DNA from 4 places in the Pseudomonas sp. MDV22-iso1 genome. Region 4 is predicted to be linked to each of the others. Evidence: predicted binding sites of a transcription regulator. Region 4 holds the regulator's gene; each other region holds the start of a gene.

Region 1 (7,700 bases), on a different contig from region 4:
CTCTCTCGCCTGATTTATCATTCCTCACCCGCTCTCTACGCTTCTCGGCTCGATATTCGATAGATGTTTGCAATGAGAAGAAAAGGGAAAGGCACGGACCTGCGTAACCAGACTTTTAAATCGGACGCAAGGAAGCTCACCTACAAAGCATTTATCAATCAAATCGCACCTCGCGCTTTAAAAATCGACGTAGCACCTGTGAGGTTTGAGCCGATTACCGCCGCAGCGATAGAGAAATGTCATTTATGGAAAGGAGCAGCAATCTATCCGTGGGATCACATCGCCGAGTGGAAGCGTAAAGATGCCAAGGGCTTGGATCTGGCCATTTGGTATGGGCAGAATCTGTGCGGCTTGTGTTATGCAACACCGAGAAGAAGCGCAATCTGTCTGAAAATAGTTCTTCTGCAGGGGGATCCAGACACAGCCCATCCTCTTCGTGGTGTGATAGCTCCAATCGCCATACTCGCCGCTGATTTCTATGCGCGTATGCTTGGATGCAAAGTGATTGAAATCCAGGAACCTGATCCGAACGTTATTTTTTATTATCGAGATCTCGGATTCGACTTTGACCAGAACAACCGCCTTGTCATGTTCTTGAACGACCAATAACATTCAAAAAACAACCCATCGCAGGAGGAGTGCATGAGCCCAAAAAAGCGAAAGGCGAAACTTTTACAAATTGTTGAGTTCCACGCTGAAGCCCGTCGCCTGGCTGGAAACTTATCGGCCAATCAACTGCGAATTATTGAAGTCGGCATCGCGCGCGGTAAAGAACTTGAGCCTGGTGGCTGGTTAGCTGGCGGACGAAGCTAATTTTTTATGAGAGAAACCGTATCCCGAAGGCGGTTTTTTTTTGCCTGCAGTTCAGGGAAGCTACTCGCAACATCCAGTGAAAGTTCGCCCGCGTAATCACCCCACCAAATCCCTGCTCTCCGACTACCCTTCAAAAACCCGCAGGAAGCGGCTCCCGTACAACTCAAGGAACGACCATGTCCCTCTCCATCGTCCACAGCCGTGCCCAGATTGGCGTGGAAGCACCTGCCGTGACCGTCGAAGTCCACCTCGCCAATGGCTTGCCATCACTGACAATGGTCGGCTTGCCTGAGGCAGCGGTGAAGGAAAGCAAGGACCGTGTACGCAGCGCGATCATCAATTCGGGGCTGCAATTTCCGGCGCGGCGCATCACGCTGAATCTCGCACCGGCAGATCTGCCCAAAGATGGCGGACGGTTTGATCTGGCGATTGCCTTGGGGATTCTTTCGGCCAGTGTCCAGGTGCCGGCGCTCACACTGGATGACATCGAGTGTCTGGGAGAGTTGGCGCTGTCGGGGGCAGTAAGGGCGGTGCGAGGCGTGCTACCGGCAGCACTGGCGGCGCGCAAGGCCGGGCGTTCGTTGATGGTGCCGCGGGCGAATGCCGAGGAGGCCTGTCTGGCGTCAGGGTTGAAGGTGATCGCGGTGGATCACCTGCTGGAAGCCGTTTCGCATTTCAATGGGCACCTGCCCATTGCGCCTTACGTTTCAGATGGCTTGATGCATGCCAGCAGGCCCTACCCGGATTTAAACGAGGTGCAGGGCCAAATGGCGGCCAAGCGTGCCTTGCTGATTGCCGCGGCGGGTGCGCATAACCTGTTATTCAGCGGACCTCCGGGGACGGGGAAGACGTTGCTCGCGAGCCGCCTGCCAGGCTTGCTGCCACCGCTGGCCGAGAGCGAAGCACTGGAAGTCGCGGCCATCAAGTCGGTGGTCAGTTGCGTCCCCTTGAGTCACTGGCCACAGCGCCCGTTCCGGCAGCCCCATCACTCGGCTTCCGGCCCTGCATTGGTCGGCGGCGGCTCGAAACCGCAACCCGGCGAAATCACCCTCGCCCATCACGGCGTACTGTTTCTGGACGAGCTTCCCGAGTTTGATCGCAAAGTATTGGAAGTGCTGAGGGAGCCGCTGGAGTCGGGACATATCGTGATCTCCCGGGCCAAAGACCGGGTGCGGTTTCCGGCTCGCTTCCAGTTGGTGGCGGCGATGAATCCTTGCCCCTGTGGATATCTTGGTGAGCCCACGGGCCGCTGCTCCTGCACGCCGGACATGATTCAACGCTATCGCAACAAGTTGTCAGGCCCGCTGCTGGATCGTATCGACCTGCACCTGACCGTCGCCCGGGAAGCCACTGCGTTGAATCCAGCGGCCAAACCTGGAGATGACACCGCAACGGCGGCCGCTCTGGTTGCCGAAGCTCGGGAGCGACAGCACAAGCGTCAGGGTTGCGCGAACGCGTTCCTCGATCTGCCGGGTTTGCGTGCTCACTGCACGTTATCCACAGCGGATGAAAGCTGGCTGGAGTCTGCCTGTGAGCGGTTGACGCTGTCGCTGCGCTCGGCTCATCGGCTGCTGAAGGTAGCGCGCACGTTGGCGGACCTTGAGCAGGTCGACGAGATTACGCGCGGGCATTTGGCGGAGGCGTTGCAGTATCGACCGGCGACTCAGTAAATGCTGAAACCGAGTCGTCCCCATCGCGAGCAGGCTCACTCCCACAGGGTTTTTGTTGTTTACAAAATTTGCGAACGGCGCACACCCTGTGGGAGTGAGCCTGTTCGCGATGGCGATCTCAGAGGCGACTCACCGAAACCGGTCAACCTCGGAACGCAATTCTGCTGCCAGGCTCTCCAGCTCTTTGGCCGTCACCGCCAGGTTCGACACCACTTCGCGCTGCTCACTGTTCGCCAAGGCAATGCTTTGCAGGTTGCTACTCAGCAACGTTGCCGTGCTGCTCTGCTCCTGGGTCGCCGTGGTGATGGCAGCAAACTGCTGACCCGCCGAGCGGCTCTGCTCATCGATCCGCGCCAGCGCCGTGGCGACATTGGCGTTACGTGACAAGCCTTCCTGCATCAGCACATTGCCCTGTTCCATGGTGCTGATGGCGTTGCCCGTCTCTTGCTGGATGCTTTGGATCATCACCGAAATTTCATCCGTGGCCTGACGCGTACGCGAAGCCAGATTGCGAACTTCATCCGCCACCACTGCGAATCCACGGCCCTGCTCACCGGCACGGGCAGCTTCGATCGCCGCGTTCAGCGCCAGCAGGTTGGTCTGTTCGGCGATCGAAGTAATGACCCCGACGATGCCGCCGATTTCCTGTGAACGCTGACCCAAGGTGTTTATAACGGTCGCGGTACTGTTCAGTGCGCCAGCGATTTGTTCCAGAGACGAGGACGCTTCCTCCATCGATGTACGACCTATCCGCGTTTGTTGTGCGTTCTCTTGAGCCAGGCGCTGGGTGCTGCCCATGTTGTCGGCAATGTTCAACGAGGTCGCACTGAACTCCTCCACCGCGCCGGCCATGCTGGTGATTTCGCCCGACTGCTGCTCCATTCCTTCGTACGCGCCGCCAGATAACCCGGACAACGCCTGCGCGCGCCTGTTGACCTCTTCCGAGGCTTTGCGGATGTGTTCCACCATGGTCGACAGTGCCTGACTCATCTGATTGAAAGCCCGGGCCAACTGACCGATTTCGTCGTGGCTCGACACGTTCAGGCGCACGCTCAAATCACCTGCACCCAAGGCTTCGGCCTGACGCACCAGATCGCCCAGCGGCGCGAGCTTGCTACGCAACAGCCAGACTGCCGAACCCACCGCAATCAACATGGCCAGCAGGCTGCCAATTGCCAATCGAATCCCGACGCTCCAGGTCACCGCGTTGATTTCAGCTTTCGGCATGCTCGCGACCACCGACCAGGGGCCGCCCTCAAACGGCACCGCCACGCTGTAGAACGCTTCGGACTTGTCGCTCCAGAAATCGCCCGTTCCCGGTGTCTTGGACAGTGCAAGGATGGCCGGAACGGCCTGATCCAGCGCTTGCACGCCAGCGATCGGCACCAGCCACTTGCCCTGCTCATCCAGCAACGCCAACGAGCCGGTTTGACCAATACGGAAACGCTTGAGGTTGGCAAATTGCGCATTCTGCGCATCGGTGTAATCGAATCCTACAAACAGCACGGCAATGACCTTGCCGCCACTGTCACGTACGGGGGTGTACTGCGTCATGTAGGACCGTTCGAAGAGCAAGGCACGACCGACGTAGCTCTGCCCCGCCATCAGGCGTGCATAAGCCGGATGCGCGTGATCGAGCAGCGTACCGATGGCCCGCGTGCCGTCCTGTTTGCTCAGGGACGTACTGACGCGGATAAAGTCATCGCCGTTGCGCACGAACAACGTGGCGACGCCGGCAGTCATTTGCTTGAACTCGTCCACTTCGCTGAAGTTGTTGTTCAGCACTTCGCTGCCCAGGTGCAGGCCGGGAGTCTGTACGCCGGCCACTGTCACCGGCTCATCAGGATGCAGGCTAAGGCCGACGCTGAAACGCTTTTCGAACAATCCGCTGAGGCGCTGGGTGCTTTCGCGCAACGTACCGTGGAAGGTGCTCAACTGATCGGCCAGCAGCCGGGCTTCACTGGCCAGATGTTCTTCGCGGGTGGCGAGGTTGGCTGTATCCAGCGAGCGCAACGCGAACAGCGTACTGCCGCTGATGACCACCGCCAGTATCACGGCCAGCGCTAGCCCCAGTTGTGAGGCGATCCGGGCACGAGGTTGAGACATGACTGCTCCTGGCCGAGTGACCGGATCATCCTGATCGCGACGCACACTCAGCAAAATTTCTAATAATGGGAATTCGGTCGAACCTGCACGAAGGTTCCACCTGCAGACTTTCGGCGGCAAAGCTGAATACTTGAGTGATTCACCGGGAGATAGCTCAAAGCCGTCATTGCGACGGCTCTATCGATTCAGCTCAAATGCTCGACATCGGGCAACTCCATTGCCCGAACTTCGCCTTGCAGGAAATCACTGAGTCGGCGCATTCGTTCGCCGCCGGGGCGGGTTTTCGGCCAGACCAGGTAATATTTCTCACCGCTGGCGACAGCCGTCGGCCACGGCAAACTCAGGCGCCCTTGCGCCACATCCTCGGCCACCATCAGCAGATCGCCCATCGACACACCGTACCCGCGCGCAGCGGCGATCATGCCCAGCTCCAGCGTATCGAACACCTGCCCACCCTTGAGCGACACCTGATCGGCCATATCCATGCGTTCCAGCCAGTTGCGCCAGTCGCGACGATCCGGGGTCGGGTGCAGCAATTCAGTGTTGGCCAGGCGCGTGACATCCCAGGGTTGATCGTTCAAAAGGTTCGGCGCGCCGACCGGGATCAACTCTTCCGGAAACAGGTAGCTCGCCTCCCAGTCAGGCGGGAAATGCCCGTTGCTCAGCAATACGGCGCAGTCGAAGGGCTCGTCGTTGAAATCCACCGAGTCGACGTCCATCCAGGCGCTGGTCAGCTGCACTTCATTGCCCGGTTGCAGGTGACGGAAGCGACTCAGTCGTGCCAACAGCCAGCGCATCGTCAAGGTCGAGGGGGCCTTCATGCGCAAGACGTCGTCTTCCGCGCGCAAGGTATTGCACGCCCGTTCAAGCGCAGTGAAGCCTTCGCGAATCCCCGGCAATAGCAAACGGGCTGATTCGGTCAACTGCAGGTTTCGGCCACTGCGGTGAAACAGTCGACAGGCAAAATGCTCTTCGAGCGTACGAATGTGCCGACTGACAGCGCTCTGCGTGATCGACAGCTCTTCTGCGGCTCGGGTGAACGAACTGTGGCGCGCTGCTGCTTCGAATGCGCGAAGGGCATACAAGGGAGGAAGACGACGGGACATCGGGAACGCTCCTTCAACTGCGCAACATGAACCAGACGCAAACTATTCTGCATGAGTTTAAATCATGCGACCCATCCTTTTTATCCCTTTGTGCAATCCCCTGAGAGCGCCGAGAATCGACGGTCTACTGTTCCCCTTGAAAATTGAGCGTGATGATCATGAAGCATCCAGCACGTGTTGAACTCTGGGCCATTCTGCGGCTGGCGGGGCCGTTGATTGCCTCACAGTTGGCGCACATGCTGATGGTTCTTACCGATACGTTGATGATGGCCCGCCTCAGCCCCGAGGCGCTGGCCGGCGGCGGTCTGGGGGCGGCGGCCTATTCCTTCGTGGCGTTTTTCTGCATCGGTGTAATTGCTGCGGTCGGCACCCTGGTGTCTATCCGCAAAGGTGCAGGCGATACCGTTGGGGCGGCGCGACTGACCCAGGCGGGGTTGTGGCTGGCGTGGTTGATGGCGCTGGTGGCGGGCTTGCTGTTGTGGAACCTCAAGCCGGTGTTGTTGCTGTTCGGTCAGACCGAAACCAACGTCCAGATGGCTGGGCAGTTTCTGTTGATCCTGCCGTTCGCCCTGCCCGGCTATCTGAGCTTCATGGCCCTGCGCGGTTTCACCAGTGCGATCGGCCGGGCGACGCCCGTCATGGTCATCAGCCTCGCCGGTACGGTCGCTAACTTTCTGCTCAACTATGCGTTGATCACCGGCATGTTTGGCTTGCCGAAATTGGGCCTGGTCGGGATCGGACTGGTCACGGCCATTGTCGCCAACCTCATGGCAGTGGCACTCGCGTTGCACATCCGCCGGCATCCCGCGTACGACGCTTATCCGTTGCGCGCGGGCCTGTCGCGGCCCAATCGTCAGTACCTCAAAGAGCTTTGGCGCCTGGGCCTGCCCATTGGCGGCACCTATGCGGTGGAAGTCGGGCTATTTGCCTTTGCCGCGCTGTGCATGGGCACCATGGGAAGCACGCAATTGGGGGCGCATCAGATCGCGCTGCAAATCGTTTCGGTGGCGTTCATGATTCCGGCGGGACTCTCCTATGCGATCACCATGCGCATCGGCCAGCATTACGGCGCAGGGCAACTGCTGGATGCGCGGTTGGCAGGCAGGGTCGGCCTGGCCTTCGGAGCGATAGCGATGCTGGGTTTCGCGATGGTGTTCTGGCTGCTGCCAAATCAGTTGATTGGTTTGTTTCTGGACCACAACGACCCGGCGTTTCGCCCGGTCATTGAGCTCGCCGTGAGTCTGCTGGCGGTGGCGGCGTGGTTCGAGCTGTTCGACGGTACGCAAACCATTGCCATGGGCTGCATCCGTGGGCTCAAGGACGCCAAGACCACATTCCTTGTCGGACTGGGTTGCTATTGGCTGATCGGTGCACCGGCCGCTTGGTGGATGGCCTTCCATTTGGACTGGGGGCCGACGGGAGTCTGGTGGGGTTTGGCGCTGGGCCTGGCTTGCGCGGCGGTGGGTCTGACGCTGGCGTTTGAATGGAAGATGAAGCGGATGATCCGGCGGGAGCCGTCTTCGGCGGAAAGTTTCCAGATCGCCCAGCCTGACTGAAGTTTCCTGTAGGAGCGAGCCTGCTCGCGATGAGGTCGTATCAGTTAACATCAATGCCACTGATACATCGCTATCGCGAGCAGGCTCGCCCCCACAGTTGATTATCGGCTAACTCACGACTTCCAATGCAGGCTGCTGGCTCGAACCAAACGTCAAATACTCAACCAGTTCCGCCAACGGCAGCGGCTTGCTGATCAGGTATCCCTGCACCTGATCGCAACCAAACCCGCGCAACAGATCCAGCTGTGCCGCGGTTTCCACCCCTTCGGCAACCACTTCCAGGTTTAGGTTATGCGCGAGGTTGATCATCGCGTGGACCAGTTTGCGATTTTCCTCACGCTCTTCCATGCCGCCGACAAAGCTTTTGTCGACCTTCAGCAAGGCAATCGGCAGGCTGTTGAGGTGCACGAACGACGAAAATCCGGTCCCGAAATCATCCAGTGAGAAGC
Region 2 (7,700 bases), on a different contig from region 4:
TGATGACCTTCGCGGTGTTTGGCGCGGGTTTCCTGATGCGTCCGTTGGGCGCGGTGATACTCGGTGCTTACATCGACGATGTGGGTCGGCGCAAAGGGTTGATCGTGACGCTGTCGATTATGGCCAGCGGCACGATTCTCATTGTGTTGGTGCCCGGGTACGAAACCATCGGGTTATTGGCACCCGCCCTCGTGCTGGTCGGTCGCTTGCTGCAAGGCTTCTCGGCCGGTGCGGAAATGGGGGGCGTCTCGGTGTACCTCGCGGAGATCGCTACTCCAGGCAACAAAGGTTTCTTCACCAGTTGGCAGTCAGCCAGCCAGCAAGTGGCGATTATTGTCGCGGCTGCGTTGGGCTACGGGTTGAACCAGTGGATGGCGCCCGCAATGATTGCCGATTGGGGCTGGCGGATTCCGTTTTTCGTCGGCTGCATGATCGTGCCGTTCATTTTTTTCCTGCGCCGTAACCTCGAAGAAACCGAGGAATTCGAAGTGCGCAAACATCGGCCAAGTATGGGCGATGTGTTCCGCACCCTCGCGCAGAATTGGGTCATCGTGTTCGCTGGAATGATGATGGTCGCCCTCACCACCACGGCTTTTTACCTGATCACGGTGTACGCGCCCACCTTCGGCAAAACCGTGCTGCACCTGAGTACGTCCGATGCGTTATTGGTGACCTTGCTGGTGGGTGTTTCGAACTTCTTCTGGTTGCCCATTGGCGGCGCGCTGTCTGACCGCATCGGTCGACGCCCGGTGCTGATCGCCATGGCGCTGTTAACCCTCGCCACGGCGTATCCAGCGCTGACTTATCTGGTCAACGCACCGAGCTTCGTCAACATGCTGTTGGTCTTGCTGTGGTTGTCGTTCATTTACGGGTTGTACAACGGCGCGATGATTGCGGCGCTCACGGAAATCATGCCGGTCGAAGTTCGGGTCGCCGGTTTCTCCCTGGCGTACAGCCTGGCTACGGCGGTGTTTGGCGGCTTCACCCCGGCGATGTCGACGTTCCTGATTCAGTACACCGGTGACAAGGCCGCACCCGGTTACTGGATGAGTTTCGCCGCGCTCTGCGCGCTGTGCGCCACGTTGTATCTCTACCGCCGCTCCACCGGCCGCCTGCAACCAGCGATGTCTTGAACCTGCCCTTTGTGAGAACACGAATGAACAAGCTATTAAATTTTGCCGCCCTCGGCCTGGTGGCCAGCCTCGGTTTGAGCACCGTCGCCCAGGCGGAAGAGATCCGCGTGATGACCTCCGGCGGTTTCACCGCGGCCTACAAAGTGCTCGGGCCGAAATTCGCCGCGTCCACCGGCAACACCCTGGACACCGCCCTTGGCCCATCAATGGGCAAGGCGCCGGAAGCTATTCCGAATCGTCTTTCTCGCGGGGAAAAAGCTGACGTAGTGATCATGGTCGGCTACGCCCTCGATGACCTGATCAAGCAAGGCAAAGTCGATCCCGCTTCACGGGTTGAACTGGCCGATTCCCGAATCGGGCTCGTCGTGCGTGAGGGCGCGACGAAGCCGGACATCAGCTCCGTTGACGGACTGAAGAAGACCTTGCTCGACGCAAAATCCGTCGCCTATTCCGACAGCGCCAGCGGCGTGTACATCGAGGAACAGTTGTTCAAGCGCCTGGGCATCGAAGACCAGCTCAAACCCAAATCCAGGATGATTCCGAAGATCCCCGTGGGTTCGGTGGTTGCCACCGGCGACTACCAACTGGGCTTCCAGCAGGTCAGCGAATTGCTGCCGGTGCCGGGCGTAAGTTTTGTGGCGAAGATTCCAGAGTCGGTGCAATCGGTAACGCGTTTCGCTGCGGGCATTCCCGTGGGCGCGCAACACCCGGCGCAAGCCAGGGCGTTGCTGGAATACCTGGCGTCTTCGGCCGCTCAACCGGATGTAAAGGCCACCGGGCTGGATTCGGTCAGTCGCTGACCTGAACTTTCATTTCCACCACCAGCCGTGCCAGTTCCAGCGCCGCCGGGGTCAACGTGCGGCCCCGGCGCTTGATCAGGCCGACACTGCGCATGACCTGCGGGTCGGTCAGCGGCACCCGCGTCAGAATCGGGTGATCCGCTGTCGGCATCGCCATCAGCGGCACCGCCGCCACCCCCAACCCCGCTTCCACCAAGCCGATCATCGTCGTCACATGCCGGGTTTCACAGATGCTCTGTCGTTGTGGCACGACGCCGGTCAGCGCCTGATCCAGCAAAAAGCGATTGCCCGAGGTCTTGTCCAGCGAGATGTAATCCTGCTGATAGAACTCATCCCAGGTGACGCTGGTTCGTCCCGCCAACGGATGATCGCGCCGACAGGCCACGACATAACCTTCCTGCACCAATGGCTCGAACTCGACCTCAGTCTCCAGCGTACCCATGAAGCTCAGACCGAAATCCGCTTCGCCATTGACCACGGCGCTGAGTACGTCGTGGGCGCTGGAGTCGAGCACTTTTACTTTGATCTTCGGGAACTGCCGGTGGTAATGGGCGATCACGCGCGGCATGAAGTAATACGCGGCCGAGGGCACGCAGGCCACCGTGACATGGCCGAGTCGGGTCGAGGCGACTTCGCTGATACCCAGCAGCGCCACGTCCAGATCGTCCAGCAAGCGCTCAACGCTGGGCATGAAGCCGCGCCCGGCCTGAGTCAAGCTGACCTTACGTGTCGTGCGTTCAAACAACCGTACGCCAAGGGCGTCTTCAAGTTTTTCGATGCGCCGGCTCAGTGCCGGCTGAGAGATACGCACGGCGTCAGCGGCCTTGCGAAAACTGCCCTGCTCGACCACGGCGCGAAAAGCTTGCAGGTCGTTAAGGTCGAAGTTTATGGCCATGGTGCGCACTCGGGATCTGACAGATTGATCAGCTTATCCTATGAATGTAACAAATTATTCCACAACGCAGGTTCCGGTGAGTTGGAGACTGTGTGCGAAATGCCCTGGCAACGATCAACGCTGGCCGTACGCCCTATTCTGGCCAGCCATAGCCATCAAAGGGCGACACCTTCTTTTCGGACGCATGACCTGCGCTTTCTGACTTACTCATTAACCTTTCTCCTATCGCAGCCGATGCCCCTTGCTTAGGGATAGGAGCAATACAGATGAGAAACAACCAACCGGTTACGCAGCGCGAGGTTGCCCTTGGGCCTCAACAGAAACTCATCTCGACAACGGATGCGCGGGGCGTCATCACGTACTGCAATGATGCCTTCGTCGAAATCAGCGGTTTCAACACGTCGGACCTGATCGGCGCGCCTCAAAACATCGTTCGTCACCCCGACGTGCCCTCCGCCGTTTTCGCTCATATGTGGGGTGCGCTCAAGCTAGGCAAGCCGTGGATGGGCATCGTCAAGAATCGCACGAAGAACGGCGACCACTACTGGGTCAACGCCTACGTCACGCCGATTTTCGCGGGGCTAGAGGTGGTGGGCTATGAATCGGTCAGGGTCAAGCCGACAGCCGAGCAGATTCGTCGCGCCGAAGCCCTCTATAAACGCATCAGCCTGGGCAAGTCAGCCGTCCCGGTCAGTGATCAATGGCAACCCGCACTGCTCGCCAGGCTACCGGTGTTGGCGATGGGCCTGGTGGGTGCATTGGGCGGCGTGTTCCTCGGCATGTCCGAGGCGATGATCCTGGCTGTAGGAGTATCGGTGCCGCTCGGGCTGTGGGTCTCGAGCCGGCAAAACCGTGGCGCGCTGCGTCTGCTGGCAATGGCTGAAGCCTCAACCTGCGACGCATTGCTGGCTAAAATGTACAGCGACGAACGTGGCCCCCAGGCACGCCTTGAAACGGCGTTTGTCAGCCAGGCTGCCCGGCTCAAGACATGCCTCACCCGATTGCAGGATACGGCTGAGCAACTGACCGGTCTGGCGGGCCGCTCCGACGGCCTCGCCACTGAAAGCTCCCGTGGGCTTGACCGTCAACGGGTCGAGACCGAGCAGGTGTCGGCCGCCGTCAATCAAATGGCCGCCACCACCCAGGAAGTCGCCAGCCACGTCCAACGCACCGCCGACGCCACTCAGGAAGCCAATGTGTTGACCGGGCGTGGACGCGAAGTGGCACGAGACACCCGAGAAGCCATTCAGCGCCTCTCGGTGGTAGTGGGTGAAACCGGGCTGACAGTCGCCCAACTGGCCAAGGACAGCAATGAAATCGGCACGGTAGTCGATGTGATCAAGGGCATTGCCGACCAGACCAACCTGCTGGCGTTAAACGCCGCCATCGAAGCCGCGCGAGCGGGCGACATGGGTCGAGGCTTTGCGGTGGTCGCCGATGAAGTGCGCCAGTTGGCGCAGCGCACAACGGAGTCCACGGCGCAAATCCATGGGCTGATTTCCAAGCTGCAGGTGTCGTCCAACAATGCGGTGAAAACCATGGAAAGCGGTCATCGCCAGGCCGAAGAAGGCGTGGCGTGGGTGCTTGAGGCAGATAAGGCATTAGTCGGGATCAGCGAAGCAGTGGCGAACATCACGGACATGACGACCCAGATTGCCGCAGCGACCGAAGAGCAAACCGCCGTGGCCGAGGAAATCAGCCGCAATATCACGACCATTGCCCATCTGGCAGACCAGACGTCTGAACAGGCCAGGCACTCGGCAGCGCTGAGCAAGGAGCTGACCCAGACCGCTAATACGCAATATTCATTGGTCGAGCGATTCAATCGATAGCCTATCGACTGCTGGCCTTCCCGAAGGCCAGTTTTGCGACATCAAACTTCCCGCTTAGCCTTTCAACGCTGCGACGGAGTCGAAGACCACAAAAAAACGGGCACCTTCAAGGTGCCCGTTTTTATTTACTCCGACGCCTGCGCCCGTAACCGTTTATCGATCACGTCCGTCCGCCAGCACCACGGTGAGGAAGTGGACGACTACCTGCGCTTCACTTTCGTCGCTCATTCAAGCGCTGCGGCGCAATTCCAATGAGTAGGCTATGGTTCAAGCGGGCGCGCGCCCTGGCGTCCGTGAATGGCAAAAACAACAAAAGGATAGGTTATGCACTCCTCCGCTATTTCTCGTCCGGCTGTGCCTGGTCGGTTGCTGCTTCTCTCGCTGGGTCTGCTCGCTGCGGGTATATCCTCGGGCGCATGGGCTGACGATTATCCCCACGCCCAGGAACCGATTGGCACCGTGGAGCAGATCTATGACGGCGCCATGCTGCCGGATCTGGCGGTCAGTACCTACCGCAACATTGACCGGCTGTTCCCTACCCACCGGATCAAGGCCGGCGATCATCCGTATGCGCTGCCGAAATCGGACAAACAATTGCCCAACGTCCGCTTCACTGTCGGGGACAAAAAGTACGACCTGTATGACTTCGTCGCACTGGACAGCATTACGGCGATGCTCGTGCTCAAGGACGGCAAGATCGTGTTCGAGACCTACCAGCGCGGCAACACCGAGAAAACCCGGTGGATGTCGATGTCGGTGGCCAAGTCCATCACCTCCACACTGGCGGCTGCCGCGATCAAAGACGGCCTTATCAAGGGCCTTGATGCGCAAGTGGTGGATTACGTTCCCGAACTCAAGGGCAGCGCTTACGAGGGCGTGACGGTGCGCGACGTGCTGATGATGTCTTCGGGCGTGAAGTGGAACGAGACCTACACCGATCCGGCATCTGATCGTCGCGCGCTCCTCAAGGCGCAGATATCGCAGAAACCGCATTCGGCCATGGCGTTGATGGCCAGTTTGCCGCGAGCGGCTGAGCCCGGCACGGTCAACAATTACAGCACCGGCGAAACGCAGGTTCTCGGCGAGATCGTTCGTGGCGCTGTGAAGATGCCACTGGCCGACTATCTGTCGCAGAAGATCTGGCAGCCGTTCGGTATGGAGAGCGATGCCCGCTGGTGGCTCGATTCACCTGACGGCGTCGAAATCGGTGGCAGCGGTATCAGCGCCACGTTGCGCGATTATGGACGCTTCGGGCTGTTTTTCATGAACGGCGGCAAGATCAATGGCGAGTCAATTCTGCCCGAGGGCTGGGTCAAGGAGGCGACCCTGCCGACCACCCTCAAAGGTGGCAAGTCACTGGACTACGGCTACATGTGGTGGACGGCGTGGACCGAGCCTTCGGTGAAAGACGGCGCTTATTCAGCGGTCGGTATCCAGGGCCAGAACATCTACGTCAACCCCGCCAATAACGTGGTGATTGTCACCTTCGGTGCCCAGCCAAAGCCGGTTGATAAAGAGCCGATCGACCCGATGGCATTCTTCGATGCCGTGGTAGCTGCGTTGAAGTAACTCTGCGCGTCGGATAACGTTAATCTCATCCGACGCGTCAAGACGATCTGCACCGGATGCAATACGTTCAGACGCCACGAGTGTGGAAGCAAAGGCAACACTGTGTCGACCCCCAACGCACACCCTCGCAGGGTTGCTTATTGGCGTTCCTCACCACACTCCTGGAAGCATTGATCATGAAAACCTTCGGAATCGAGACCCACGAAACCAACAGCGCCCAACCCCGTTCAACGCTTGGGTTCAAAACCATGGCGCTGGGTATTTATGGAGTCTATTTTGCGCTCGCCGTCATTTACTTCTGGTTCGGCGGGATGAAGTTCACGCACTACGAAGCGGTCGGGCTGGTTCCGCTGGTGAGCAACAGCCCTTTCGTGGGTTGGGTTTACAACATTTTCAGTGTCGACACCTTCTCCAATCTGCTTGGCGTCCTGGAGGTCTCGATCGGTGCGCTGATTGCAGGTCGCTTGATGTCACCGAAGCTTTCTTTGATAGGTGGCGCGCTGTCTGCCGGACTGTTTTTCACCACCTTGAGCTTCATGCTCTCGACACCCGGAGTGATCGAGCCCGGCCTGGGTTTTCCCGCTATTTCAGTCGTTCCAGGCCAGTTTTTACTCAAAGACATCGGGTTACTTGCCGCCTCGATATTTGTGGCCGGCCATTCTCTGACGGCGATAGAACGCCGTTGAGCCGATGACTGCCCCCGCAATGGCCTGAAGCAGTTCGATACTTTCAGGTCAATGCCCGATTTTCTCCGCCTGCCAAGTCTTTGATCCATTCCTGAGGACTGTAACCAGTCTTGCGTCGAAACGCGCGCGCAAGTGCCGAGGGACTTTCATAACCGACTTCGGCGGCGATCAATGTAATCGACCGGCCTTCACGAAGACGCTTCTGCGCCAGACTGATACGCCAACTCAACAGATAATCGGCGGGCGTCTGCCCGATAACCGCCCGGAAATGCACTGCGTAAGCCGCGCGAGACATGTTTGATTCGCTCGCCATTCCCGCAACTGACCAAGCAAGATGAGGTGCGTTGTGAATCTGCGAAAGAGAGCGCGACAACCTCGGGTCAGCCAGTCCAGCCATCATCCCGGTATGCAACTGGTGGTGATCAAGTAGATGTCGAAACAACAGGATGATCAGCAGTTCGAACAACCGTTCCAGCGCTGCCTCCTTGCCACAATGCGAGCCCGCCGCCTCGCGGAACATCCATTTCAGCGTATCGGCCAGCATTGGCAGTTCATCTAGAGACAGCACCAGACAGTCGGGTAATGAAGCCGACAGCGGGTTATCGACCCCACCCCCAAACTCCATAGATGCACACAACAACTGAGCGCCTTCGGACTCACCGGCAAACAGTTGATGCCGGCTGGGACGCGGCATAAAAATCAGGCTGGGCCGGGTCAGTAATAACCCTCTACCATCGGCTCTCTGTAAATCAACACTGCCCGCCTGTAGCAGGTGGATATAGCCA
Region 3 (7,700 bases), on a different contig from region 4:
CACATCCAGTTGACGCTTCGCATCTAAAGCAGCCCAGGCGGTGAGGTATGGATCGCCGACTTCTATGAGATCAGGCTGCAAATCCTGCAGTACGTTTCGCCACGGAGCCAAACGTACGGGGAAACGGTAGCCCTTGCCGAAGGGCAGGGCGGGAGCGGGAACGGTGAAAATGCCATCCCGTTCGCTCAGGTGGGCACCGGGGATCAGCAGGCTGTGGCGAATGCCAGGCTTGATCCCCAGGCGTCGGTGTTTGGCATCCAGATACGTGCGCACGCCACCGCTGGCAGGGGCGTAGAACATGGTTATGTCAGCGATATGCACGATGAGCATCCCTCCGGTCCGTTGTTCTCCCTTGGTTGACCTTAATGAAGGATAGATGTTCGGTTGGGGTTTGCTGGCGTAGGGGTTAGCGGGGGGGGGCGGTGGGAGCAAGACCGCCATCGCTGCATCGGTATCTACACATCTTTCAGGAGCTGCCAAAGTCCTGTGGCGCGGGAGTCATTCCCTCGCCACAAGTTCGGTGTGTTCTACGACGAGATACGTAGATCTGATGGAGCGCCAACCGTTCTAGATTCGGAAACTACCCACCAACTGTTTCAAGCGCGCGGCCTGCTGTTCAAGGTCGGAACACGCCCGCAACGTCGATTGCAGGTTTTCCACGCCTTCCTGGTTCAGCGTATTGATCTCAGTGATGTCGACGTTGATCGATTCAACCACCGCCGTCTGTTCTTCGGTCGCGGTGGCCACCGACTGGTTCATGCCGTCGATCTCGCCAATCCGCAAGGTGACGCTGTTCAAGCGTTCACCAGCGAGGTTGGCGATGTCCACGCTGTCCTGGCTGTGGCGCTGGCTGTCGCTCATGTTGCTGACGGATTCACGGGCGCCGACTTGCAGTTCCTCGATCATGGTCTGAACCTGTTGCGCCGATTCCTGGGTGCGATGCGCCAGGTTGCGCACTTCATCGGCCACCACCGCAAATCCACGTCCCGCTTCACCCGCTCGCGCTGCTTCGATCGCCGCGTTGAGGGCCAGCAGGTTGGTTTGCTGGGAGATGCTGGTGATCACTTCAAGGATCTGGCCGATGTTCACGGTTTTGCTGTTCAGCGATTCGATGTTGGTGCTCGACGCGCTGAGCATGCTCGACAGCTGATTCATCGCGGCAATGCTGCGGTCCACCACTTGCTGGCCGTCTTCGGCCAGGTTGCGGGCGTCGCTGGCCTGACTCGAGGCCTGTGCAGCGTTGCGGGCGATTTCCTGGGTGGCGGCGCCGAGCTGGTTGATCGCCGCGGCTACGCTGCTGGTGCGTGAGGCTTGTTGGTCAGAGTTGAACATCGACGAGTTTGAAGCGGCGAGCACGCGCAGGGCCACTTCGTTGACTTGACCGGTGGCCGATGACACTTCGCGGATCGAACCGTGGATACGTTCCACAAAGCGGTTGAATGCGGTGCCGAGGACACCAAACTCGTCGTTGTTCTGGATGGTCAGGCGCTTGGTCAGATCGCCTTCACCGTCGGCAATGTCTTCCATGGCGCGGGTCATGACATGCAGCGGCTGGATCAGGATGCGGATCAGCATGCCCAGCAAGGCAATGATGATTGCCACGGCAATAAGGGTCGCGACGACGGCCGAGGTGCGAAATTCGCTAAGCATCGAGAAGGCTTTTTCTTTATCCACCGATAAACCGATGTACCAGTTCACCGAAGGCAGGCCTTTGACGGGGGTGAAGTTGACGATGCGGGTCTTGCCATCCACTTCGACTTCGCTGAAATCGCTGCTGATACGCGGCGTGTTGCGTGGATAGGCCTCGCTCAACGTTTTCATCACCAGCGATTTGTCCGGGTGCACCAGGATCTTGCCGTCGGCGCTGACCAGGAATGCGTAGCCCATGCCATCGAAATCCCGAGCGCTGAGGGTGTCGATCAAGGTTTGCAGGCTCAGGTCGCCACCGACCACGCCGATGCTCTGACCGGCCTTCTTCGAGGCGCTGGCGATGGAAATGATGGTTTGGCCCGTGGCCGCATCGACGTAGGGTTCGGTCAGCGTCGCAGTGTTGCTGCTTTCGGCGCCTTTGTACCAAGGGCGCACGCGCGGATCGAAGCCAGCAGGCATTTTCGCGTCCGGGCGAATGGTGAAGCTGCCGGTGGCATCGCCAAGGTAGGACGCCATGAAGGTCGATGTCAGGGCTTTCTGCTCGAGCAGGCTGTCAACCGTGGACCGCTCGGGGTTGAGGGCGATGTTCTGGGCAAGGTTGTCGATCAACAGGATGCGGCCGGTCAACCAGGTCTGAATGTTGCTGGCGGTAACATCGCCCATTTCAGTGAGGTAGTTGTCCAGGTCTTCGCGGATGGCGGTACGCTGCAAGTAGTCGTTGTACAGCGTGAACGAGGCGAAGGCGGCGATGACAATGAGCGCGGCGGCAAGCAGTATCTTATGGCTGAAACGCAGATTTTTGTTCATGGCTTGGGGTTCCGCTAAGGTCTTAATGTCAAGGGCGTGCTTTTATAAAGGAACGCGAAAGGGGTGGTGGTAAACACAAGCGGATAATTCCGTGCTCTCCTTAGGGAATTACCGACGCTATTAGTCTTTTATATCGGCCGTGAAGGATCAAAGATTAACCATGGGTGACAAAATGCCTGACTCCTTGCAACTCGTTATCGGTGCCGATCTCGCGGGGCAGCCGATCGCCCAGGCGATGCGTCTCGCAAACCGCCATGGCCTGGTCGCCGGCGCTACCGGGACCGGCAAAACCGTCACCTTGCAACGCCTGGCCGAAGCCTTCAGCGATGCCGGCGTGGCGGTGTTCGCGGCGGATATCAAAGGCGACCTGTGCGGGCTGGGCGCTGCCGCAAACCCACAGGGCAAGATCGCCGAGCGGATCGCCGGGATGCCCTGGCTGAACTACACACCTCAGGCGTATCCGGTGACGTTGTGGGATATCCACGGCCAGTCGGGTCACCCGTTACGCACGACCTTGAGCGAGATGGGCCCGTTGCTGCTGGGCAGCCTTCTGGAACTGACTGACAGTCAGCAGTCGGCGCTGTATGCCGCGTTTAAGGTGGCCGACCGTGAAGGTCTGTTGTTGCTGGATCTCAAGGATCTGAAGGCGCTGCTCAATCATTTGCGCGACCACCCGGAGTCATTGGGCGATGACGCCGCACTGATGACCACCGGTTCCAGCCAGGCATTATTGCGGCGCCTGGCGACGCTTGAGCAGCAGGGGGCGGAAGCGCTGTTTGGCGAGCCTGCCCTGCAACTTGAAGACATATTGCAGCCGGCCGTCGATGGTCGCGGGCGCATTCACCTGCTTGATGCCAGCCGTCTGGTGCACGAGGCCCCGAAGGTCTACGCGACGTTCCTGCTGTGGCTGCTGGCCGAGCTGTTCGAGCAACTGCCGGAACGCGGCGATGCGGAAAAACCGCTGCTGGCGCTGTTTTTCGACGAAGCACATTTGTTATTCGCTGGCACGCCCAAAGCCTTGCAGGATCGCCTGGAACAAGTGGTACGGCTGATTCGCTCGAAAGGTGTCGGGGTGTATTTCGTCACCCAATCGCCGGGCGATCTGCCGGATGATGTGCTGGCACAGCTTGGCCTGCGCATCCAGCACGGGCTGCGCGCGTTCACCGCCAAGGAGCAGAAGTCCCTGAGGGCGGTGGCTGAAGGTTTCCGACCGAACCCGGCATTCGATGCCTTGGCAGTTTTAACGGAGCTGGGCATCGGCGAGGCGCTGGTCGGTACGTTGCAGACCAAGGGCACGCCGGAGATGGTCCAGCGGGTGCTGATCGCGCCACCGCAATCGCGGATCGGGCCGTTGACCGAGACGGAGCGCACAGTGCTGATTGCAGGGTCGCCGTTCAAGGGGCGTTACGACAAACCGATCGATCGCGAATCGGCCTATGAAGTATTGATGGGGCGCAAGGGATTGGCGCCCGAGCCTGAAGCGTTGCCGGGAAAACCCGCCGCTGAAGAGCCAAGCTTTACCGACAAGGCCGGGGAGTTTCTCGGCACTGCTGCAGGGCAGGCACTGAAATCAGCGATGCGACAGGCGGCTAACCAGTTGGGCCGGCAATTGGTGCGCGGGTTAATGGGGTCGCTGCTGGGTGGCAGCAAAAAACGCTAAAAGCAAAAGATCGTCCGAACGCGACTTGAGCCGTCGGACGATCTTTTGATCCTGCTTTCAATCCTTGGGTTTGGCGTGAGCCGCCAGGCGCTCAAGCGCAGCCCGCAGGTTCGGGTCGGTAATGCCATCGGCCGTCGCCTGGATGGTCGCCCCGGCGTCAACCGACAAGCTGATGGTATGCCCCGCCGCCCCTTGCGGGACAGTCGGTGGCTGCACCTTGAACAGGATGCGTGTCAGGCTGGCAAATTCATCGAACAGCTGCAATTGCCGTTGCAGGCGTTTTTGTTGATAGCGCAGGCGGGTCGCCCAGTGGCCGTCGGTGACGATCAGCAACAGGCTGCCTTCGCGCCATGAAGCCACGTGGCAATGCTCACGGGCAGCCGGTTGCAATTGGCTTTCCAGCAGACGCTGGAGATGGCCCAGGCGTTGAGCGTGGCCGAAGATGGCTTTCAGCGGTTTGGCTTCGCGAAGCAGGACGGCGGGTGCTCTGGCCGTAAGAGGGCGAAATGCCATGATCAGACACCTGAAGTAACAGAGCCGCCATGTTAGCAGAAAGCACCCGATTGACCCGACCCATTGCTTTGCGAGCGCTTTACCCATTAAATCAACAAGTAACTTCTGCCGTGTATGACTTGAAGTTCAGCAAAAAGCCCTTATTTTAAGTGAGCCCCGTAACAACGCTGTGCCAGCATCGTGGAACAACGCCACTTTCCTCACCATCGTTTCCGGGTAGAATGCTCGTTCGCATGCGGCCATGAGGGCTGCTCGGGCGACTCACGGGGCCGCCCTCCATCCCTTTAGTGTGGAAGATCCTGCCGATATGTTTGCGCCTTTGTTAAAGAAACTTTTTGGAAGCAAGAACGAGCGTGAAGTCAAACGCATGCTCAAGACGGTGCAATTCGTCAATGCCTTCGAAGAGCAAATGGTGGCCCTTTCGGACGATCAATTGCGTGCCAAGACAGACGAGTTCAAGGCCCGCATCGCCAAAGGGGAAACCCTCGACAAGTTGCTGCCAGAAGCCTTTGCGGTCGCCCGCGAAGCCGGTAAGCGTGTCATGGGTATGCGCCACTTCGATGTCCAGCTGATCGGCGGCATGACCTTGCATGAAGGCATGATCGCGGAAATGCGTACCGGTGAAGGCAAGACCCTGGTGGCAACGCTGGGTGTTTACCTCAACGCGCTGTCCGGCAAGGGCGTGCACGTAGTGACAGTGAACGACTACCTGGCACGTCGCGACGCCAACTGGATGCGTCCGCTCTACGAATTCCTCGGCCTGACGGTCGGCGTTGTCACGCCGTTCCAGCCGCCGGAAGAAAAACGCCTGGCCTACGCCGCTGACATCACCTACGGCACCAACAACGAATTCGGCTTCGACTACCTGCGCGACAACATGGCGTTCAGCATGGAAGAAAAATTCCAGCGCGAACTCAATTTTGCCGTGATCGACGAAGTCGACTCCATCCTCATCGACGAAGCGCGTACCCCGCTGATCATTTCCGGCCAGGCCGAGGACAGCTCCAAGATGTACGTCGAGATCAACAAACTGATCCCGCAGCTGGAGTTGCACGTCGAGGAAGTTGAAGGCGAAGTCACCAAGGCGGGTCACTACACCGTCGACGAGAAGACTCGTCAGGTGGAGCTCAACGAAGCCGGTCACCAGTTCATTGAAGACATGCTCACCCGCGTCGGCCTGCTGGCTGAAGGCGAGATCCTGTACTCGGCACATAACCTGGGCCTGCTGACCCACGTATATGCCGGTCTGCGTGCGCACAAGCTGTTCCATCGCAACATCGAATACATCGTGCAGGACGGGCAGGTCGTCCTGGTCGACGAACACACCGGTCGTACCATGCCGGGTCGTCGTTTGTCCGAAGGCCTGCACCAGGCCATCGAAGCCAAGGAAGAACTGAACATCCAGGCCGAGAGCCAGACCCTGGCCTCGACTACGTTCCAGAACTACTTCCGTCTGTACAACAAGCTGTCCGGCATGACCGGTACTGCAGACACCGAAGCGTTCGAGTTCCATCAGATCTACGGTTTGTCGGTGATGGTCATTCCACCAAACAGACCGTTGGCCCGTAAGGACTACAACGACCTGGTGTTCCTGACCGCCGAAGAGAAATACGCAGCGATCATCACCGACATCAAGGAATGCATGACCCAGGGCCGTCCGGTGCTGGTGGGTACTGCAACCATCGAAACTTCCGAGCACATGTCCAATCTGCTCAACAAGGAAGGCATCGAACACAAGGTTCTGAACGCCAAGTTCCACGAAAAAGAAGCCGAGATCATTGCCCAGGCCGGTCGTCCCGGTGCACTGACCATCGCCACCAACATGGCCGGTCGCGGTACCGACATCCTGCTGGGCGGCAACTGGGAAGTGGAAGTGGCTTCGCTGGAAGACCCGACCCCTGAGCAGATTGCCCAGATCAAGGCCGACTGGCAGAAACGTCACCAGCAAGTGCTCGAGTCGGGCGGCTTGCAGGTGATCGCGTCCGAGCGTCACGAATCGCGCCGTATCGACAACCAGTTGCGTGGTCGTGCGGGTCGTCAAGGTGACGCCGGTTCCAGCCGTTTCTACCTGTCGCTGGAAGACAGCCTGATGCGCATCTTCGCCTCTGATCGGGTGAAGAACTTCATGAAAGCCCTGGGCATGCAGCCTGGCGAAGCGATTGAGCACCGCATGGTGACCAACGCCATCGAAAAGGCTCAGCGCAAGGTTGAAGGCCGTAACTTCGACATTCGTAAGCAATTGCTCGAGTTCGACGACGTCAACAACGAACAACGTAAAGTGATCTATCACATGCGTAACACGTTGCTGGCCGCTGACAACATCGGGGAAACCATCGCTGACTTCCGTCAGGACGTGCTCAACGCTACCGTCAGCGCGCACATTCCACCGCAATCGCTGCCTGAACAGTGGGATGTGGCCGGTCTGGAAGCGTCGTTGCAGAGCGACTTCGGCGTGGCGTTGCCGATCCAGCAATGGCTCGACGAAGACGATCACCTGTACGAAGAGACCCTGCGCGAGAAGCTGATGAACGAGCTGATCGCGGCGTACCACGAGAAAGAAGACCAGGCGGGCGCCGAGGCGCTGCGCACCTTCGAGAAGCAAATCGTGCTGCGCGTACTGGATGACCTGTGGAAAGACCACCTGTCGACCATGGACCACCTGCGTCACGGTATCCACTTGCGTGGCTACGCCCAGAAGAACCCGAAGCAAGAGTACAAGCGCGAGTCGTTCACGCTGTTCTCCGAGCTGCTGGATTCGATCAAGCGCGACTCTATTCGTGTGCTGTCGCACGTTCAGGTTCGTCGCGAAGATCCGATCGAAGAAGAGCAACGCCTGCGCCAGGAAGCCGAAGCACTGGCGGCACGCATGCAGTTCCAGCACGACGAAGCGCCTGGTCTTGAGCAACCGGGATTGCTCGGTGAAGAGGTCGATGTGGCCCTCGCCGCTGCGCCGGTACGCAACGAGCAGAAGCTGGGTCGAAACGAACTGTGCTACTGCGGTTCGGGCAAGAAATTCAAGCATTGCCACGGGCAGATCCAGTAAAACCCGTTTCATACGCTGAAATACCCG
Region 4 (7,700 bases):
GCCCTCGCGCTGCTCTTCATGAGCGGCGGAAGCGACCAGCCAGCGCTTGAGGTAGAACAGTGGCAGTGCCTTGTCGCGCACGATCACCACTTCCTGACCGTCGACCACGTTGGTGCGCGACAGATCGAGGTGGAAGATCTCGTTGACGTTCACCAGCGGGAAGGCGAACGCCTGATTGCCCAACATGACCATCAGCGTCGGCATGATCGCCAGGGTCAATGGGACCTTGATGACAATCTTCGAACCCTGGCCCTTGGCCGAGTAGATGTTGATCGAACCGTTGAGCTGGGAAATCTTGGTTTTCACCACGTCCATGCCCACGCCTCGACCCGACACGTCGGAAATCTCGGTTTTTGTCGAGAATCCCGGCGCAAAAATCAGGTTGTAGCACTCGGTGTCGCTCAGGCGATCGGCCGCATCCTTGTCCATCACACCGCGCTTTACCGCGATGGAACGCAGGACATTAGGGTCCATGCCTTTGCCGTCATCGGAGATCGACAGCAGGATATGGTCGCCTTCCTGCTCCGCCGCCAGGATCACTTTGCCGCCCCGGGACTTGCCCGATGCTTCGCGTTCTTCCGGCGATTCGATACCGTGGTCGACGGCGTTGCGCACCAAGTGGACCAGCGGATCGGCCAGGGCCTCGACGAGGTTCTTGTCGAGGTCGGTTTCTTCGCCAACCAGCTCAAGGTTGATCTCTTTCTTGAGCTGGCGAGCCAGGTCGCGAACCAGGCGCGGGAAACGTCCGAAGACTTTCTTGATCGGTTGCATCCGGGTCTTCATGACCGCGGTTTGCAGGTCAGCGGTGACCACATCGAGGTTCGACACCGCCTTGGACATGGCCTCATCGGCGCTGTTGGCGCCGAGTCGGACCAGGCGGTTACGCACCAGTACCAGTTCGCCAACCATGTTCATGATTTCATCGAGACGCGCGGTATCGACCCGCACGGTGGTCTCGGCTTCGCTGGCGGGCTTATCCGCCGGCGGAGCAGCTTGAGCACGAGCAGGAGCGGCCTTCGCCACTTCGGCTTTTGGCTCGGGAGCTTTGGCAACCGGCTTGGGGGCTGCAGCCTTGGCGACCGGCGTGGCGACCGATGCACTGGCGCCGGTAGCGGTACCGACCTCAGTGAACTTGCCTTTGCCGTGCAATTCGTCGAGCAGCGCTTCGAACTCGTGATCGGAGATCAGATCACTGCCCACTGCGGCGGCAGACGGGGCGGCCGGCACAGGCGCCGAAGCAATCGCCGACTCCAGCGCTTCGACCGCAAAGTTGCCCTTGCCGTGGAGCTGGTCCAGCAGTGCTTCAAATTCTTCGTCGGTAATGTCAGAGCTATCGCCTGCCGCTTTCGGAGCCGCTGGCGCTACGGGAGCCGCTGGCGGGACTACGGCATCAACAGCGAACTGACCTTTACCGTGCAACTGATCGAGCAATGACTCGAACTCGGCATCGGTGATTTCATCGCTGGGCGCGCCAGCGTTGCTGACAGGTGCCGGAGCAACAGGCGCGGCCTCGGCCTGCGCCTTGACGGCATTCAGAGAGTCCAGCAGCTGTTCGAATTCGTTGTCGGTAATGTCACCTGAATCGCTTTCAGTAACCGGTGCCACGTCGACAACCGGCACCGCTTCGTCGGACGACTGCGGTTCAGCCAGACGGGCCAGTGCCGCCAGCAGTTCAGGTGTGGCAGCCGTGATCGGGCTGCGCTCGCGGACTTCGGTGAACATGCCGTTCACCGCGTCCAGTGCTTCGAGAACCACGTCCATCAATTCCGAGTCGACGCGACGCTCACCCTTGCGCAGGATGTCGAAGACGTTCTCGGCGATGTGACAGCACTCCACCAACTCGTTGAGCTGGAGGAAGCCGGCGCCCCCTTTTACAGTGTGAAAACCGCGAAAAATTGCATTGAGCAAGTCCGCATCATCCGGTCGACTTTCAAGCTCGACCAGCTGTTCGGACAGTAGCTCTAGAATCTCGCCGGCCTCAACCAGGAAATCCTGAAGGATCTCTTCATCGGCGCCGAAGCTCATTAATGGGGTGCTCCTACAGGTCTAAAATCCAAGGCTGGATAGCAAATCGTCCACATCGTCCTGACCGGACACAACGTCTTCTCTTTTATCGGCATGAATCTGCGGACCTTCACCCTGAGAGAGATGTTTTTGTGGATCTTTTTCAGCCAGCATCGCTTGACGGTCATGTTCGATGCCCGCAAAGCGGTCCACCTGACTGGCCATCAGCACGAGCTTGAGCAGGTTGCTTTCAACTTCGGTGACCAATTGAGTCACGCGCTTGATGACCTGACCGGTGAGGTCCTGGTAATCCTGAGCGAGCAGAATATCGTTGAGGTTGCTCGTTACGACGCGGTTGTCTTCGCTGCTGCGTGTGAGAAAACCGTCTACGCGCCGGGCGAGTTCGCGGAACTCCTCGGCACCGACTTCACGGCGCATGAACCTTCCCCAATCCGCGCTCAGCGCCTCGGCTTCATTGCCCAGGCTGGTGACCAGCGGCGTGGCGTTTTCAACGAGATCCATGGTGCGGTTGGCCGCCGCTTCGGTCAGCTTGACCACATACCCCAGACGTTCGGTCGCGTCCGTGATCTGCGAGACTTCCTCGGCCTGTGGCATGTTCGGGTCAATCTGGAAATTGACGATCGCGCTATGCAACTCGCGAGTGAGCTTGCCCACTTCCTGGTACAGGCCGCGATCACGGGTCTGGTTGAGCTCATGGATCAGTTGTACTGCGTCGCCGAACTTGCCTTTTTCAAGGCTTTCGACCAATTCGACCGCATGTTTTTTCAGGGTCGATTCGAAATCGCCCTGTGAAATTTCATTTTGCTCCATAGCTCCCCCGTGGCGCAGTTGCTCAACCAATGCGTTCGAAAATCTTTTCGATTTTTTCTTTTAACGCCTGGGCCGTGAAGGGCTTGACCACATAGCCGTTTACACCGGCCTGGGCTGCTTCGATGATCTGCTCGCGCTTGGCTTCAGCGGTAACCATCAGCACCGGAAGATGCTTGAGCCTTTCATCGGCGCGCACGTGGCGCAGCAGATCGATACCGGTCATGCCCGGCATGTTCCAGTCCGTTACCAGAAAGTCGATGCTGCCGCTGTTGAGGACCGGAATGGCAGTGGTGCCATCGTCAGCCTCGACCGTGTTGGTGAACCCAAGGTCACGCAACAGGTTTTTTATGATCCGCCGCATCGTTGAGAAGTCATCAACGATGAGGATTTTCATGTTCTTGTCCAATTCGACCTCCAAGCAGTCTTAAACGCGTCCAGCACCTGGACACGCCATTTCATTCAATCCGGCAAAGCATTCGATGACTGTCTGGAGCACAGCAGATAGAGACCGGTGCGTACAGAACCCACCAGCCTCGTTCGCAGTGTCCCCACACTGCCTTCAGCGCGCTCGCCACTCCCCCAAACGCCCCCGCAAACGGGCCGCGCACTGGCTGTGTAACTGGCTGACCCGCGATTCGCTAACCCCCAGGACCTCACCGATTTCCTTGAGGTTGAGCTCTTCGTCGTAGTACAGCGCCAACACCAGTCGCTCACGCTCCGGCAAATTGGCAATCGCGTCCGCCAGCGCTGCCTGGAAGCGTTCATCTTCCAGATCGCGCGACGGCTCGAGATGAGCACTGGCGCCATCCTCGTGCAGCCCTTCGTGTTCGCCGTCTTGCAACAGATCGTCGAAACTGAATAACCGGCTGCCCAGGGTGTCGTTCAAAATCCCGTAATAATCGTCGAGACTCAATTGGAGTTCGGCCGCAACTTCGTGATCTTTAGCGTCGCGACCGGTTTTAGCTTCAATCGAGCGAATGGCGTCGCTGACCATTCGGGTATTTCGGTGGACCGAACGTGGCGCCCAGTCCCCTTTGCGTACTTCATCGAGCATCGCGCCGCGGATTCGTATGCCCGCGTACGTCTCGAAACTCGCGCCTTTGCTGGCGTCGTATTTGGTCGACACTTCAAGCAGGCCGATCATGCCGGCCTGGATCAGGTCTTCGACCTGGACACTGGCCGGCAGACGCGCCAGCAAGTGGTAGGCAATCCGTTTTACCAGTGGCGCGTAACGCTCGATCAGCTCGTACTGCGCATCACGGGCCGATTTTTTATAGAGGTTATAGCCACTGGCGGTCATAGCACGGGTCCTGCAGTTTGTTGCACGAGGCGCTCCACGAAGAACTCCAGATGCCCACGCGGGTTGGCAGGCAATGGCCAGGTGTCGACCTTTTGCGCGATGGCCTTGAAGGCCAGCGAACACTTGGAGCGCGGGAATGCTTCATACACGGCGCGCTGCTTCTGCACGGCCTTGCGCACGCTTTCGTCGTACGGCACCGCACCGACGTATTGTAAGGCGACGTCGAGGAAGCGATCCGTGACCTTGGTCAACTTGGCGAACAGGTTGCGACCTTCTTGCGGGCTCTGGGCCATGTTGGCCAGGACACGGAAACGGTTCATGCCGTAATCACGGTTGAGCAGTTTGATCAGGGCGTAGGCGTCGGTGATCGAAGTCGGCTCATCGCAGACCACCAGGAGGACTTCCTGAGCGGCGCGGACGAAACTGACAACCGAATCGCCGATGCCCGCCGCCGTGTCGATCACGAGCACGTCGAGGTTGTCTCCGATATCGCTGAAGGCCTGGATCAGGCCGGCGTGTTGCGCCGGGGTCAGATGAACCATGCTCTGTGTGCCGGACGCGGCCGGAACGATACGAATACCGCCCGGGCCTTGCAACAGAACGTCGCGTAGCTCGCAGCGGCCTTCGATCACGTCGGCCAGGGTACGTTTGGGTGTCAGTCCGAGTAGAACGTCGACGTTAGCCAGTCCGAGGTCGGCGTCCAGAAGCATGACGCGCCGGCCGAGCTCTGCTAGAGCCAGGGACAAGTTCACTGACACGTTAGTTTTCCCGACGCCACCTTTGCCGCCGGTCACCGCGATAACCTGTACGGGATGCATGCTGCCCATGTTATTTCTTTACCTTGTCTTGCATAGACGGAGGCCACATTACTGGCTGCGCGTTCACAAACGGAACAATGCATGGCAGACCATCGATGTAGGTACAAAAACTATTCATTAATACCTCAGCTAACCTGCTTGGTCGGGCTGTGGTAAATATCAGCGAACATGTCAGCCATGGCTTCTTCGCTGGGTTCTTCCTGCATTTGCACGCTGACCGCGCGACTGACCAGCTGATGACGACGCGGCAGATGCAAATCATCCGGAATCCGCGGGCCATCGGTCAGATAGGCCACCGGCAATTCATGACTGATGGCCAGGCTCAACACCTCGCCCAGACTTGCCGTTTCATCCAGTTTAGTCAGGATGCAGCCGGCGAGCCCGCAGCGCTTGTAACTGTGATAAGCGGCGGTTAGAACCTGTTTCTGGCTGGTGGTTGCCAGAACCAGATAATTTTTCGATTTGATGCCACGCCCGGCCAGACTTTCCAGCTGCATGCGCAGTGCCGGATCGCTGGCCTGAAGGCCTGCGGTATCGATCAGCACCACGCGTTTGCGCAGCAAAGGATCCAGCGCCTGCACCAGCGACTGACCCGGGTCGACGTGAGTGACCGGGACATTGAGGATGCGGCCAAGGGTCTTGAGCTGTTCCTGGGCACCGATACGGTAGCTGTCCATGCTCACCAGCGCGATGTTTTGCGCGCCGTACTTGAGCACGTAACGCGCGGCGAGCTTGGCCAGGGTCGTGGTTTTACCCATGCCGGCAGGGCCGACCATGGCAATGACACCGCCCTCTTCCAGCGGCTCGATTTCCGGTGTGGCAATCATGCGCGCCAGGTGTGCCAGCAACATGCGCCAGGCCTGACGTGGCTCGTCGATGCCAGTGATCATCGCCAGCAGATCACGGGACAACGGGCCGGAGAGGCCGATGCGCTGCAGACGACGCCACAGGTTGGCCTGCGCCGGGCGGCTGCCCTGCAATTGGTTCCAGGCTAAGGACCCAAGCTGTACTTCCATCAGTTCGCGCAGGCTGTTGAGCTCGAACCGCATCGAGTCGAACGCGCGCGGGTCGACGCCGCCCGTCGCAGCAGGCGCCGGGGCAGGTCGTGGAGGTTCTGTATAAGTCGTTTCGATCAGCGGTTCGGCGGCAGTCAACGGCAGGCCGGCGAACAATTGGCGATTGGTGCTTTTCTCGCTCTCGCCCTCGCTGCGCAGGCTCAGTTCGGCCTGGGCGGTGACGATCCGCGATTGGGTCTTGCGCAACTCGTCTTCAAGTTCCATGTTCGGAACACGTGGCGCCAGCGCCGACAGTTTGTAATCCAGGGCAGCCGTCAGCTCTACGCCACCGGCGATCCGGCGGTTGCCAATGATGGCCGCATCGGCGCCCAGCTCATCGCGAACCAGTTTCATGGCCTGACGCATATCGGCGGCGAAAAAACGCTTAACTTGCATAAACCACTACCTCAGCCGTTGGGCCCTACTGTCGCAACGATGGTCACTTGCTTGTTGTCAGGAATTTCCTGATACGCCAACACATGCAAACCCGGGACTGCCAGTCGGCCAAATCGCGAGAGCATCGCGCGAACCGGACCGGCTACCAGCAGAATCACCGGTTGACCTTGCATTTCCTGACGCTGCGCCGCGTCGATCAACGAGCGTTGCAGTTTCTCAGCCATGCTTGGCTCAAGCAGAACACCCTCTTCCGAGCCTTGCCCTGCCTTCTGAAGACTATTGAGCAATATCTGTTCCAACCTTGGCTCCAGCGTGATAACTGGCAGCTCGGAGTCAGTGCCTACAATGCTTTGGACGATTGCACGGGATACGCCGACGCGTACGGCGGCCACCAGAGCGGCGGTATCTTGACTCTTCGCCGCATTGTTGGCGATGGCCTCGGCAATGCTGCGAATGTCCCGTACCGGCACTTGTTCGGCCAACAGCGCTTGCAAGACTTTGAGCAACTGCGACAGCGACACCACACCCGGCACCAGCTCTTCTGCCAGTTTCGGCGAGCTTTTGGCCAGCAATTGCATGAGTTGCTGCACTTCCTCGTGCCCGATCAGCTCACTGGAGTGCTTGTACAGAATCTGGTTCAAGTGGGTTGCCACCACTGTACTGGCATCGACCACAGTGTAACCAAGAGACTGAGCCTGGGCACGCTGACTGACTTCAATCCAGACGGCCTCAAGTCCAAAAGCCGGATCTTTGGCGGTGATGCCGTTGAGTGTCCCATAGACCTGACCGGGGTTGATGGCGAGCTCCCGATCCGGGTAAATCTCTGCCTCGGCCAGAATGACCCCCATAAGGGTCAGACGATAGGCACTCGGTGCAAGGTCGAGGTTGTCACGTATATGCACAGTCGGCATCAGAAAGCCCAGATCCTGGGACAGCTTCTTACGCACGCCCTTGATCCGCGCCAGCAGCTGACCACCCTGGTTGCGGTCCACCAACGGAATCAGGCGATAGCCGACTTCCAGACCAATCATGTCGATCGGGGTGACGTCATCCCAGCCAAGCTCCTTGGTTTCCTGTGCACGGGCCGGCGATGGCAGCAGCTCCTGCTGACGCGCCACCTCTTGCAGGGCCTGAACCTTGACGGTGTTTTGCTTTTTCCAGAACAGGTAAGCCCCGCCAGCCGCTACTGCGGCCATGCTGAGGAAGGAGAAGTGCGGCATGCCGGGCACCAGGCCCATCACCGCCATCAAACCCGCTGCCACCGCCAACGCCTTGGGCGAGGCAAACATCTGACGA

The links. Region 4 encodes FliA, which starts transcription of late flagellar genes. Its sites were predicted from a motif close to CTAAAGTTTNNNNNNNNNNNGCCGNTAA; they were not measured.
Region 1: the regulator FliA is predicted to act here: its motif matches at 4,697-4,724, upstream of AC3ZVB_RS03205 (methyl-accepting chemotaxis protein).
Region 2: the regulator FliA is predicted to act here: its motif matches at 3,039-3,066, upstream of AC3ZVB_RS27565 (methyl-accepting chemotaxis protein).
Region 3: the regulator FliA is predicted to act here: its motif matches at 2,588-2,615, upstream of AC3ZVB_RS27295 (methyl-accepting chemotaxis protein).

Annotation. Positions count from the first base shown of each region.
Region 1 is NZ_JBYVMF010000002.1:189,790-197,489, reverse strand. Features, by position in the region: gene AC3ZVB_RS03220 (N-acetyltransferase) at 73-609, shown strand; gene AC3ZVB_RS03215 (hypothetical protein) at 643-813, shown strand; gene AC3ZVB_RS03210 (YifB family Mg chelatase-like AAA ATPase) at 990-2,483, shown strand; gene AC3ZVB_RS03205 (methyl-accepting chemotaxis protein) at 2,613-4,589, opposite strand; gene AC3ZVB_RS03200 (LysR substrate-binding domain-containing protein) at 4,775-5,695, opposite strand; gene AC3ZVB_RS03195 (NorM family multidrug efflux MATE transporter) at 5,854-7,251, shown strand; gene AC3ZVB_RS03190 (putative bifunctional diguanylate cyclase/phosphodiesterase) at 7,360-7,700, opposite strand, start outside.
Region 2 is NZ_JBYVMF010000039.1:16,353-24,052, reverse strand. Features, by position in the region: gene AC3ZVB_RS27580 (MFS transporter) at 1-1,133, shown strand, start outside; gene AC3ZVB_RS27575 (substrate-binding domain-containing protein) at 1,157-1,933, shown strand; gene AC3ZVB_RS27570 (LysR family transcriptional regulator) at 1,923-2,828, opposite strand; gene AC3ZVB_RS27565 (methyl-accepting chemotaxis protein) at 3,095-4,660, shown strand; gene AC3ZVB_RS27560 (serine hydrolase domain-containing protein) at 4,985-6,229, shown strand; gene AC3ZVB_RS27555 (YkgB family protein) at 6,406-6,915, shown strand; gene AC3ZVB_RS27550 (helix-turn-helix transcriptional regulator) at 6,959-7,700, opposite strand, start outside.
Region 3 is NZ_JBYVMF010000038.1:2,710-10,409, forward strand. Features, by position in the region: gene gpgS (N-acetylglucosaminyl phosphatidylglycerol synthase) at 1-330, opposite strand, end outside; gene AC3ZVB_RS27295 (methyl-accepting chemotaxis protein) at 568-2,457, opposite strand; gene AC3ZVB_RS27300 (helicase HerA-like domain-containing protein) at 2,630-4,117, shown strand; gene AC3ZVB_RS27305 (DUF721 domain-containing protein) at 4,175-4,630, opposite strand; gene secA (preprotein translocase subunit SecA) at 4,938-7,673, shown strand.
Region 4 is NZ_JBYVMF010000001.1:255,017-262,716, reverse strand. Features, by position in the region: gene AC3ZVB_RS01185 (chemotaxis protein CheA) at 1-2,025, opposite strand, end outside; gene AC3ZVB_RS01180 (protein phosphatase CheZ) at 2,047-2,835, opposite strand; gene AC3ZVB_RS01175 (chemotaxis response regulator CheY) at 2,858-3,229, opposite strand; gene fliA (RNA polymerase sigma factor FliA) at 3,395-4,135, opposite strand; gene fleN (flagellar synthesis regulator FleN) at 4,132-4,962, opposite strand; gene flhF (flagellar biosynthesis GTPase FlhF) at 5,079-6,404, opposite strand; gene flhA (flagellar biosynthesis protein FlhA) at 6,416-7,700, opposite strand, start outside.